One region of the Arthrobacter sp. 01T414 genome, then DNA from elsewhere that is predicted to be linked to it. Evidence: predicted binding sites of a transcription regulator. Region 1 holds the regulator's gene; the other holds the start of a gene.
What was found. The regulator Rex, encoded in region 1, represses fermentation and respiration genes when NADH is low (regulators of the CRP and FNR family bind a similar motif). The targets are predictions, from matches to a motif close to CTTGTGAANNNNTTCACAAG.

Region 1 (4,409 bases):
GCCACGTCCGCGGCGAAGACTTCTTCGACGTCGAGAAGTTCCCGGAGATCTCCTTCGTTTCCAACGCCATCGTCCCCAAGGGCGACGCCTACGAACTGCAGGGCGACCTGACCATCAAGGGTGTCACCCGCCCGGTGGCGCTGGAAACCGAGCTCAACGGCGTTGCCGTTGACCCGTTCGGCAACACCCGCGCCGGCCTGACCGCCGAGACCACGATCAGCCGCAAGGACTTCGGCCTGACCTGGAACGCCGTCCTCGAGGCCGGCGGCGTGCTGGTCAGCGACAAGGTTGCCATCAACCTCGAACTGGCTTTCATCGCCCCCGCAGCGTAGTACCTCTCCGTCCCGAGCGACGGACGGAGCCGGCCCAGCGCCGGCACCCCTCCAGACACCCCGCGCCATTCCCGGATGGCGCGGGGTGTCTGGCTTTCCAGGGTCCGGCCCCGGGGCCAGCCAGGAGTCTGACCCAGGGTCCGCGCAGGGGTGCGCTGGGCGCGTTGAACAAGGGCGCCTGGGCGCGTTGAACAGGGGCGCCCAGCAGCCTCGCGTCCGGCTCCGGCGCCGGCTAGGAAGCACCGATTCAGCGGTCTAAAGTGAAATCCATGAGTACTACCGGCGACGTCCCCGAGCCAGATCAGCCAGGCGCCAATCCGCAGGGACCGGGCAACGTCCCGCCGGCCGGACCAGGCCCCGAGGGCCCAGCGTCGCAGGGACAGCCCGGGGTGCCGGGCCACCCAGGCGCCCCCGGACAGCCGGGCCGCCTCGGCGGATTCCGGCTCGAGTGGCCGGCCGACCGGCCCCAAAACTTTCGAGGCACCCTGCCCGTGGGCGGCTACTCCGGGATATTCAGCGTCCCGGCCATGCCGATGGAGCTGAAGGCCTCTTACTGGGTCTGGGTCATTGGCGGGTTGCTGGGCTTGCTCGCAGGGGTGATCGGCGTCTTTGGCGCCCTGGTGCTCTTTGTGGTTTCGCCGCCGTCGGGCATCCTGCTGCTCTTGCTGGTACTGGTGGCGGTTGGCTTGGCCGCCGCGCAGGTAACGCTGGCAATGAAGATGAAGGAGGGCTGGGAGTGGGCCCGCTTCGCGCTGACCATTGCCGCCGGAGTCAGCCTGGTGCTGGCGTTGGCCAGCATCGGCGTCGCTGGCGGCGGCAGTTGGCCCGGCTTCGCCATCAGCCTGCTGGCGACCGTGCTGATGTGGCTGCCAAAGTCGCAGGCCTGGTTCGACGCAACCAAGGGCCGCATCTGACGTTCATTTGCACGGAGCGGCGCCATGCCGCCCAAGGTCCGGAAGCCCGGGCTGCGCGGTCACGGCGACCCCGAAAATGCCCCTCAGAATCCCTCTGCGGAATGACCCAAACGGGCGCAGGCGCGGGGTACGGTGTAGTTAAACCACGCTGGGGGCAGGGTTATAGACACTGGTCCCGGCAGCCCATCCCGTCATCGAATGCAAAGGACCGCCATGAGTAACCCGCCAGTCGAGCCTTCCAACCCGGACGGACCCGAGTCGGGCAAGCAGGCTCCGCAGTACGGCCAGCAGCCGCCCGCCTATGGGCAGAACGCGCCCCAGTACGGCCAGCAGCCGCCCGCCTACGGGCAGAACGCCCCGCAATATGGCCAGCAGTACGGCCAGCAGGCGCCTGGATACGGCCAGAACGCTCCGCAGTACGGCCAGCAGTACGGCCAGCAGCCGCCGGCGTACGGGCAGAACGCGCCCCAGTACGGCCAGCAGCCGCCGGCTTACGGGCAGGCGCAGGGCCAATACGGCCAGAGCCCCTATGGCCAGTCCCCCTACGCACAGTATCCCTCGGAGCTCCCCGCGGGCGGGGCCGGGACCCGGCCGGCTCAGCTGGACCTCGCCTTTTGGCTCATCATCGGTGCGGGCATCCTGTCCTTCATCAGCAGCCTGGTGATCGCCTTCACCGCCCCGGACTACCTTGAGACCTCCATGCAGCAGGCCGCGGCGCAGCAGGGCAAGAGGCTCACGGCTGACGATCTCAACGCCGTGCGCGCCATCGTCCCCATCAGCGGCATCATTGGCGGCCTCATTTCCTTGGGCCTCTATGCCCTGGTTGCATTCCCGGTCCGCAAGGGCAAGAACTGGGCCCGCATCCTGGGAACGGTCTTTGCCGCCTTCTCGCTGCTGGGCCTGTTCGGCGGCGCGTTCGCCCTGGGTGTCCTCTCCGGCGTGCTGCAGATCATCGTGATCCTGATGGGCGTGGCCGGCATCGTGATCCTCTACCTGCCGACGGTGTCGCCCTACTTCAGCAAGCAGCAGCCGTTCGCCAACCCGTACGCGCAGAACCCTTACGGCCGCTAAGCCGGGGCCGTAAGCCAGCACCTCAGCAGGGGGCGTGGGAGCCGGAGGGACCGACTGAACTCAGTCGGCGTCTTCCGGGTCCTGCGCCCTTTGTGCGTGGTAGGCGAGGATCTGCAGTTCCGTGGCCATGTCCACCTTGCGGAGATTGACTCCCGGCGGCACCTGCAGCATGACCGGGGCAAAGCTCAGGATGCTCCGCACGCCCGCGGCCACCACCCGGTCGCACACGCTCTGCGCCACAGCGGCGGGCAGCGCCAGGACCACCATGTTGGTCCGGGTGCGTTCCAGCACGGCTTCCAGGTCAGCGGCGTCGCTCACCCGCAGCCAGCCCACCTCGCTCCCCACCACCATCTGGTCGGCGTCGAGGATCGCAACGATGTCAAAGCCCCTGGATTCGAAGCCGCCGTACCGGGCCAGGGCCTTGCCGAGGTTGCCGGCACCGACGATCGCGACCTTCCAGTCGTGAGTCAGGCCCAAGGCCGCGGCAATGTGCCGGTTCAGGTACTGCACCTCATAGCCCACGCCCCGGGTTCCATAGGAGCCCACATAGGAGAGGTCCTTGCGTAACGTGGAGGAGCTGACGCCGGAAGCCTCAGCCAGCGACTCGGAGGAAACGCGGTCCACGCCTTCAGCCAGCAGGGTGGTCAAGGCGCGCAGATAGAGCGTCAGCCGCGCCACGGCCGCGGGCGGGATCTGCTTGGCGGCAGGTCCGGCTCCCCCGGGCAGGGCGTCGGGTGAAGAATCCAGCGAAGTCACTATCTGCTCCATTGCGTCGCGTTGTGACTCCACTCTAGAGCCCCCGCAGTTCAGGCCACAAAGCAGCAGCCCGCGGGTCCCCGGTTGCCTGGCCGGGGCGCGCTCAGGCCGACTGGCCGAGGGCGCGGCGCAGGGTCCGGGCCAGCCGGACCTCGTCGATCCGCCAGAAATCCCGCTGGACTCCGTCCACCAGCAGCACCGGGATCTCCTCGGCATAACGCTCGCGAAGCTCAGCGTCGTCGTCGATCGACCGCTCGGACCAGCCGAGCCCCAGCGCAGCGGTGACCCGGCCGACGGCGTCCCGCGCGTCGGCGCACAGGTGGCAGTCAGCTTTGGTGATGAGTACGACGTCGGGGCGGGGCGCGGTTTCAGCCATGCCTCCACGGTAGCCCGGCGCCCGGCACGACGTCGACGCGAGGCTCGTCCGGCTCGCGCGGCCGGTGCGGCGGCGCCGTTCTGCGCGTGGGATCCCCCGGCATTGACTAGACTCGTGGCATGCCCGAGGAGAAGATCGTCGCTGTGGCCACGCGGCCCGTTGCGTCACCGCAGCACGGCGAAGCCGCCTTCTTCGACGTTGACAACACCCTCATGAGGGGCGCCAGCCTCTTCCATGTGGCCCGCAAAATGCATCAGCGCGGGGCGTTCACCATTCCCCAGGCGGCGGGCTTCGCCTGGAAGCAACTGATGTTCGTGTTCCGCGGCGAAAACATCGAAGACGTCCACGCCGTCCGCGACACCGCGCTGAGCCTCGCCTCGGGGTTCACCGTGCAGGACATCGAAGCCCTCGGCGAGGAAGTCTACGACGAGATGATCGAGTCGCGGATCTGGCCCGGCACCAAGGCCTTGGCCGAACAGCATCTCCGGGTGGGGCGCCGCGTGTGGCTCGTCACCGCCACGCCGATCGAGGTTGCCACCGTAATTTCCACCCGGCTGGGCCTCACCGGTGCCCTCGGCACGGTGGGCGAGATCCGCGACGGCTCCTACACCGGGAAGCTGGTGGGCGACATCCTGCACGGACCGGCCAAGGCTGTCGCAGTGCGCGCGATTGCCGAGGCGGAGGGCCTGGATCTCAACCGCTGCTGGGCCTACAGCGACTCGCACAACGACATTCCGCTGCTCAGCATGGTCGGCCACCCGGTAGCCATCAACCCCGATGCACGGCTGCGCCGCCACGCCCGCGAGCACAACTGGCCGGTCTACGACTTCCGGTCCGGCCGCCGCGCCGCCACCCTGGGCCTGAAGGCCGCCACCATCGGCGGAGCCATCTACGGTCTTTGGCGCGGCTTCTCCCGCTTCCGCGGCCCCACCGTCTAGCCGCCCTCCCCCGGGACCGCCC
Region 2 (4,409 bases), on a different contig from region 1:
GCCCGGTGTAGGGCTCCTGGAAGGTCCCGGACCCGATCCGGCAGCGGGAGCCCTTGGTGAACCTGGCGCCGGCCAGGTCGCGGCGGAGAATGTCGTTGCGCGTGTCGCAGCCGTTGCGGTCGACGTCGAGCCATGCCTGGCCGAAGGCGCTGCGGTCATAGTTGCCACTGGCCGCGCGGCCCTTCACCGGGAGCGACGCCAGGACGTCCGCGGCTCGTCCGGGCGGCACCGGCCGCACCGCCGGGACCATCTTCATCCAGCCTGCCGCCAGCACCGGAGCTTCGGTGGGGCCCGTAATCCGCGGCTCCCCCAGAGCAAACTGGCCGGCGGTGAAGAACCAGGCGACGCCCGTTAGCAGTGCCAGCACCGCAGCGGCCAGCAGGGCCCAGGCCTGGCGGGACCGGCGCCGGGCGCGCCGGTAATCGCGCCAAGAGGTGGTCACGGCGGTATCGGCGAGGGCGAGGTCTGGTGCACCCCTTCAGCCTAGGCAGGGGCGCCGACGGCGGCCCGCTTGTCCACAGTGTGCAGGACAGGTCGCTGCCCCCGGGGCAGGCGTCCGCAGGGGCGCCGGAGGCTCAGCGCCCGGCGGTCACTGTTCCTTGGTGACCCGCCGGAGGTCCTCCTCGGCGAGGTTCAGCAGCTCTTCCAACTGGCTGACCCGCGCATCGTCGATCTCGCCGGCCTCGCGTTTGGCACGGGCGTCGTCGAGGAGGCGCTTGGCTTCCTTGGCGTTGCGCCGGGCTACGTCGAGGGCGTGTTCCAGAGTGGTTTCGTGCTCCACAGCCGAGTTCTGTTCCATGGCTCCATTGTGGTTCCCTTTCCCGGCCGATTCCAGCGGACCGGCCGGGAAGGTCCAAAGAGGGGCTAGCCGACCTCGACCGGCAGGCCGGCAGCTTCGAGGGTCGCGGCCGCGTCTTTGGCCGGGAATGACGGCGGGTTGACGCCAGCCATTTCCTCCATCACGCGGACCACCTGGCAGCTGTAGCCGAACTCGTTGTCGTACCAGACGTAGAGCACCAGGTTCTTGTCGTTGGAGATGGTGGCCAGGCCATCGACGATGCCGGCGCGGCGGGAGCCGACGAAGTCTGTTGAGACAACCTCGGGCGAATCGATGTAATCGACCTGCTTGCGCAGTTCGGAGTGCAGCGACATTTCCCGCAGGTAATCGTTGACCTCGTCCTTGGTGGTGCCGTTTTCCAGGCTGAGGTTCAGGATGGCCAGGGAGACGTCCGGGGTGGGGACGCGGATGGAGCTGCCGGTGAGCTTGCCGAGGAGTTCCGGCAGCGCCTTGGCGACGGCCTTGGCGGCGCCGGTCTCGGTGATGACCATGTTCAGCGCGGCGGAGCGGCCGCGGCGGTCGCCCTTGTGGAAGTTGTCGATCAGGTTCTGGTCGTTGGTGAAGGAGTGGACCGTCTCGACGTGGCCGTGCACCACGCCGTAGCGGTCGTTGATCGCCTTCAGCACCGGGGTGATGGCGTTCGTGGTGCAGGACGCCGCCGAGACGATCTTGTCCGAATCCGTGATCGTGGCGTGGTTGATGCCGTGCACGATGTTCTTCAGCTCGCCCTTGCCGGGCGCGGTGAGCAGGACGCGGGAAACGCCCTTGCTCTGCAGGTGCTGGGACAGGCCCTCGGCGTCGCGCCAGCGGCCGGTGTTGTCGACGACCAGAGCGTCGTGGATGCCGTAAGCGGTGTAGTCGACCGTGGCAGGGTTGTCCGAGTAGATGACCTGGATCTGGACGCCGTTGGCGGTGATGGTGTCGTTTTCGAGGTCCACCTTGATGGTGCCTTCGAAGGAGCCGTGCACCGAGTCGCGGCGCAGCAGGCTGGCGCGCTTGGTGAGGTCGTTGTCGGAGCCGCGGCGCACCACGATCGCGCGCAGCCGCAGGCCGTGCCCGCCGCCGGCCTTCTCGATCAGGAGGCGGGCCAGGAGCCGGCCGATGCGGCCGAAGCCGTAGAGGACGACGTCGGTGCTGGTGCGGTCGTCGCCGCCGCGCTTGCCGACAACTTCGGCCAGTTCGTTGCGCAGGAACTCGTCCAGGCTGACGCCTTCGCCTTCGGCGCGGTACTTTTCGGTCAGGCGGGCAATGTCGATCGCTGCCGCGCCGAGGTCGAGCTTGGTGAGGGCGTCAAGCAGGGGCGCCGTCTCTTCGAGGCGCAGTTCTTCCTTGCTCATCCGGCGGGCAAAGCGGTGCGCCTTCAGGATGTTCATGGTGGACTTGTTGATCAGGCTCCGGCCGTGGATGGACGTCACCACGTTGTTTTCGCGGTACAGCCGGCCGATTACCGGAATCATGGCCTCGGCGAGCGCCTCCCGGCCCATCCACGTATCAAGACAAGAATCTGACGTCTGGCTCACAGAACTACCTTCCTAAAATCCACCACATACGTCGTCGTATGCGGCTGTCGGCTGCCGGCGGGTCTCCGGAACCTGAACGCGGCGGGGATTCGGTCCACCCCGCGCGCCTGCATGGAGCGCAAAGAAAAAGCCACCGGCTGCGAACGCAGACCCGGTGGCAGAACATCTACGTTCGCTATCCATTCTAAAGCGGCGGCCCCACCCCTGAGGCCGGGGGCAGCGTGAAATCACTCACACGCCTGCGGGGCACGGCCGACCCGGTGACGTAGGATGTCCGGATGGGACTCATAGTTGCACTACTTGTCATCTGGCTCATTCTTTCGATCCTGGGCTTCGTCGTTAAGGGCCTGCTCTGGCTGGCCGTCATCGGCCTGGTCCTGTTTGTCGCGACGGYGGCGTGGGGCTGGGTGAAGCGGAAGGCCAAGGCCTGATCCGACACCTACGTCCTGGACGAAGGGGGCTGGCACCGAACGGTGCCGGCCCCCTTCTTGTTATCCTGTGGCGGGCCAGGCCGCGTCATTCGAATCGGGTGGCCGTTAGTCCGGTTTGGCCGCGGATTAGACCGGCCATCGCGGCGACGGCTGCGAGGGCCAGCAGCAGGCTGAGGCCCAGGGCGGCGAAGTACGACGGCGCGGGCCAAGACATGCGGTACGTGCCGTCGACGAAGGTCACCATGAGCCACGCCACGAGGAATCCGAGGCCGACGGAGAGCAGCAGGACGGTCAGGAGGGGGACGGCTGCTTCGCGGGTGATGATCCGGCGCAGGACGGACTCCGGCATCCCCATCAGCCGCATCAGGCCGAGAACTCTCTTCCGGTCCAGGATCGCGGAGGCGGTGGCGACGGCAAGGGACAGGCCGGCGATTGCGATCGCGACGAACATGCCGAGGTAGGCGAGCACGGCCAGGCCCTGGATCAGGCGGGTGCTTGATTGTAGTCCTGCGTCCAAGGAGGAATTGGCGGGATGTGCTGTAACACCTGAAGTATTCAAGAGTGTCCGGGCGCGATCCATGGCCTCGGGCGTCCCGTCAGTGCCGAGCACCATCACCACCGGCACCATTCCGTCCACGTTGGCGGCAGCGGGAGCGGGGGTCAGTGCCAGCGGTTGCGTTGTCCAGGAGTATAGGAACGACATATCAACCGTGACTATCTCTGTTGCTGGGATGTCATCGAATCCCAGGCCGGGGGCGTCCGCGGCGCGAAGATAGATTTCGGGGCTGGCATCCCTTTCTGAGAGGACTGCCGGGCCATAGCCAACGGTTGCGCTCCTGATTCCGGGCAGTTCCCTGGCGTGGCGGGCGGCCGCCTCGACCTGGGCCGGAGTGTGCCCGGCCCCAACGTTGGCGTGGAGGCTGGTGGGTTGCAGCAGACCGGGCCTGGTCGGAGGCGCCTCAGCGGACTTGATGATGCTGGATGCTCCGGCGAAGACGGAGACGACGAACACGGCGATCACGAGCCCGGAGACGGAACGGAAGGTCGCCACCGGGGTTTTGTGGATCCGGCTGGCGGCAATGACTGCCGCCGCGCTCCGCGCCTGCCGCAGCCCGATCCGGCTCACGAGACGGGTCAGCCAGGGGCCGATGACAACGATGCCGACGAGGATCAGCAGAAAGCCGACGATAAGGAGTGGTGATTCCAGCCACGGCAGCCGCACCTCCAGGACCCGGATCATGAGTACGGCCGTGGTCATGGCGGCCAGTCCAGCCAGCAAGGGCACGGTCCGCCAGTTGGAGGGTGTCTTTTCCGGCACTGCCCTCGTCACGCCGAGCGGGCCAATGCCGGCACGGGCCGTGCGTTGCGCGGCGACGAGTGCCGATGCTGCGACGACCACTCCAACGACGACGGCGTCCGCGGCCCAGCCCGTGGCCAGATCGGCCGCGAACATCCTGCTGCCGTTGACTGGGATCTGTGCAGCAGCAGGTCTCAGCAGGACGGCCAGCCCGACGCCGAGAACTGCCCCGACCAGGCTGGGGACGGCTGTTTCGACCGCGGCGATTCGGGAGATGACCCGAGGGGACGCACCAATAAGCCGGAGGGTCGCGAAACGTTCCC

Region 2: AC1DK9_RS15345 (glyceraldehyde-3-phosphate dehydrogenase) is a predicted target of Rex. The motif match lies at 2,577-2,596, and genes of this name have one in related genera.

What each region holds. Positions count from the first base shown of each region.
Region 1 is NZ_JBFTQK010000001.1:422,779-427,187, reverse strand. Features, by position in the region: gene AC1DK9_RS02020 (YceI family protein) at 1-332, shown strand, start outside; gene AC1DK9_RS02015 (hypothetical protein) at 602-1,246, shown strand; gene AC1DK9_RS02010 (hypothetical protein) at 1,460-2,317, shown strand; gene AC1DK9_RS02005 (redox-sensing transcriptional repressor Rex) at 2,378-3,073, opposite strand; gene AC1DK9_RS02000 (glutaredoxin family protein) at 3,177-3,449, opposite strand; gene AC1DK9_RS01995 (HAD family hydrolase) at 3,569-4,387, shown strand.
Region 2 is NZ_JBFTQK010000007.1:80,453-84,861, reverse strand. Features, by position in the region: gene AC1DK9_RS15355 (HNH endonuclease family protein) at 1-442, opposite strand, end outside; gene AC1DK9_RS15350 (hypothetical protein) at 590-799, opposite strand; gene AC1DK9_RS15345 (glyceraldehyde-3-phosphate dehydrogenase) at 865-2,358, opposite strand; gene AC1DK9_RS15340 (hypothetical protein) at 2,637-2,789, shown strand; gene AC1DK9_RS15335 (FtsX-like permease family protein) at 2,875-4,409, opposite strand, start outside.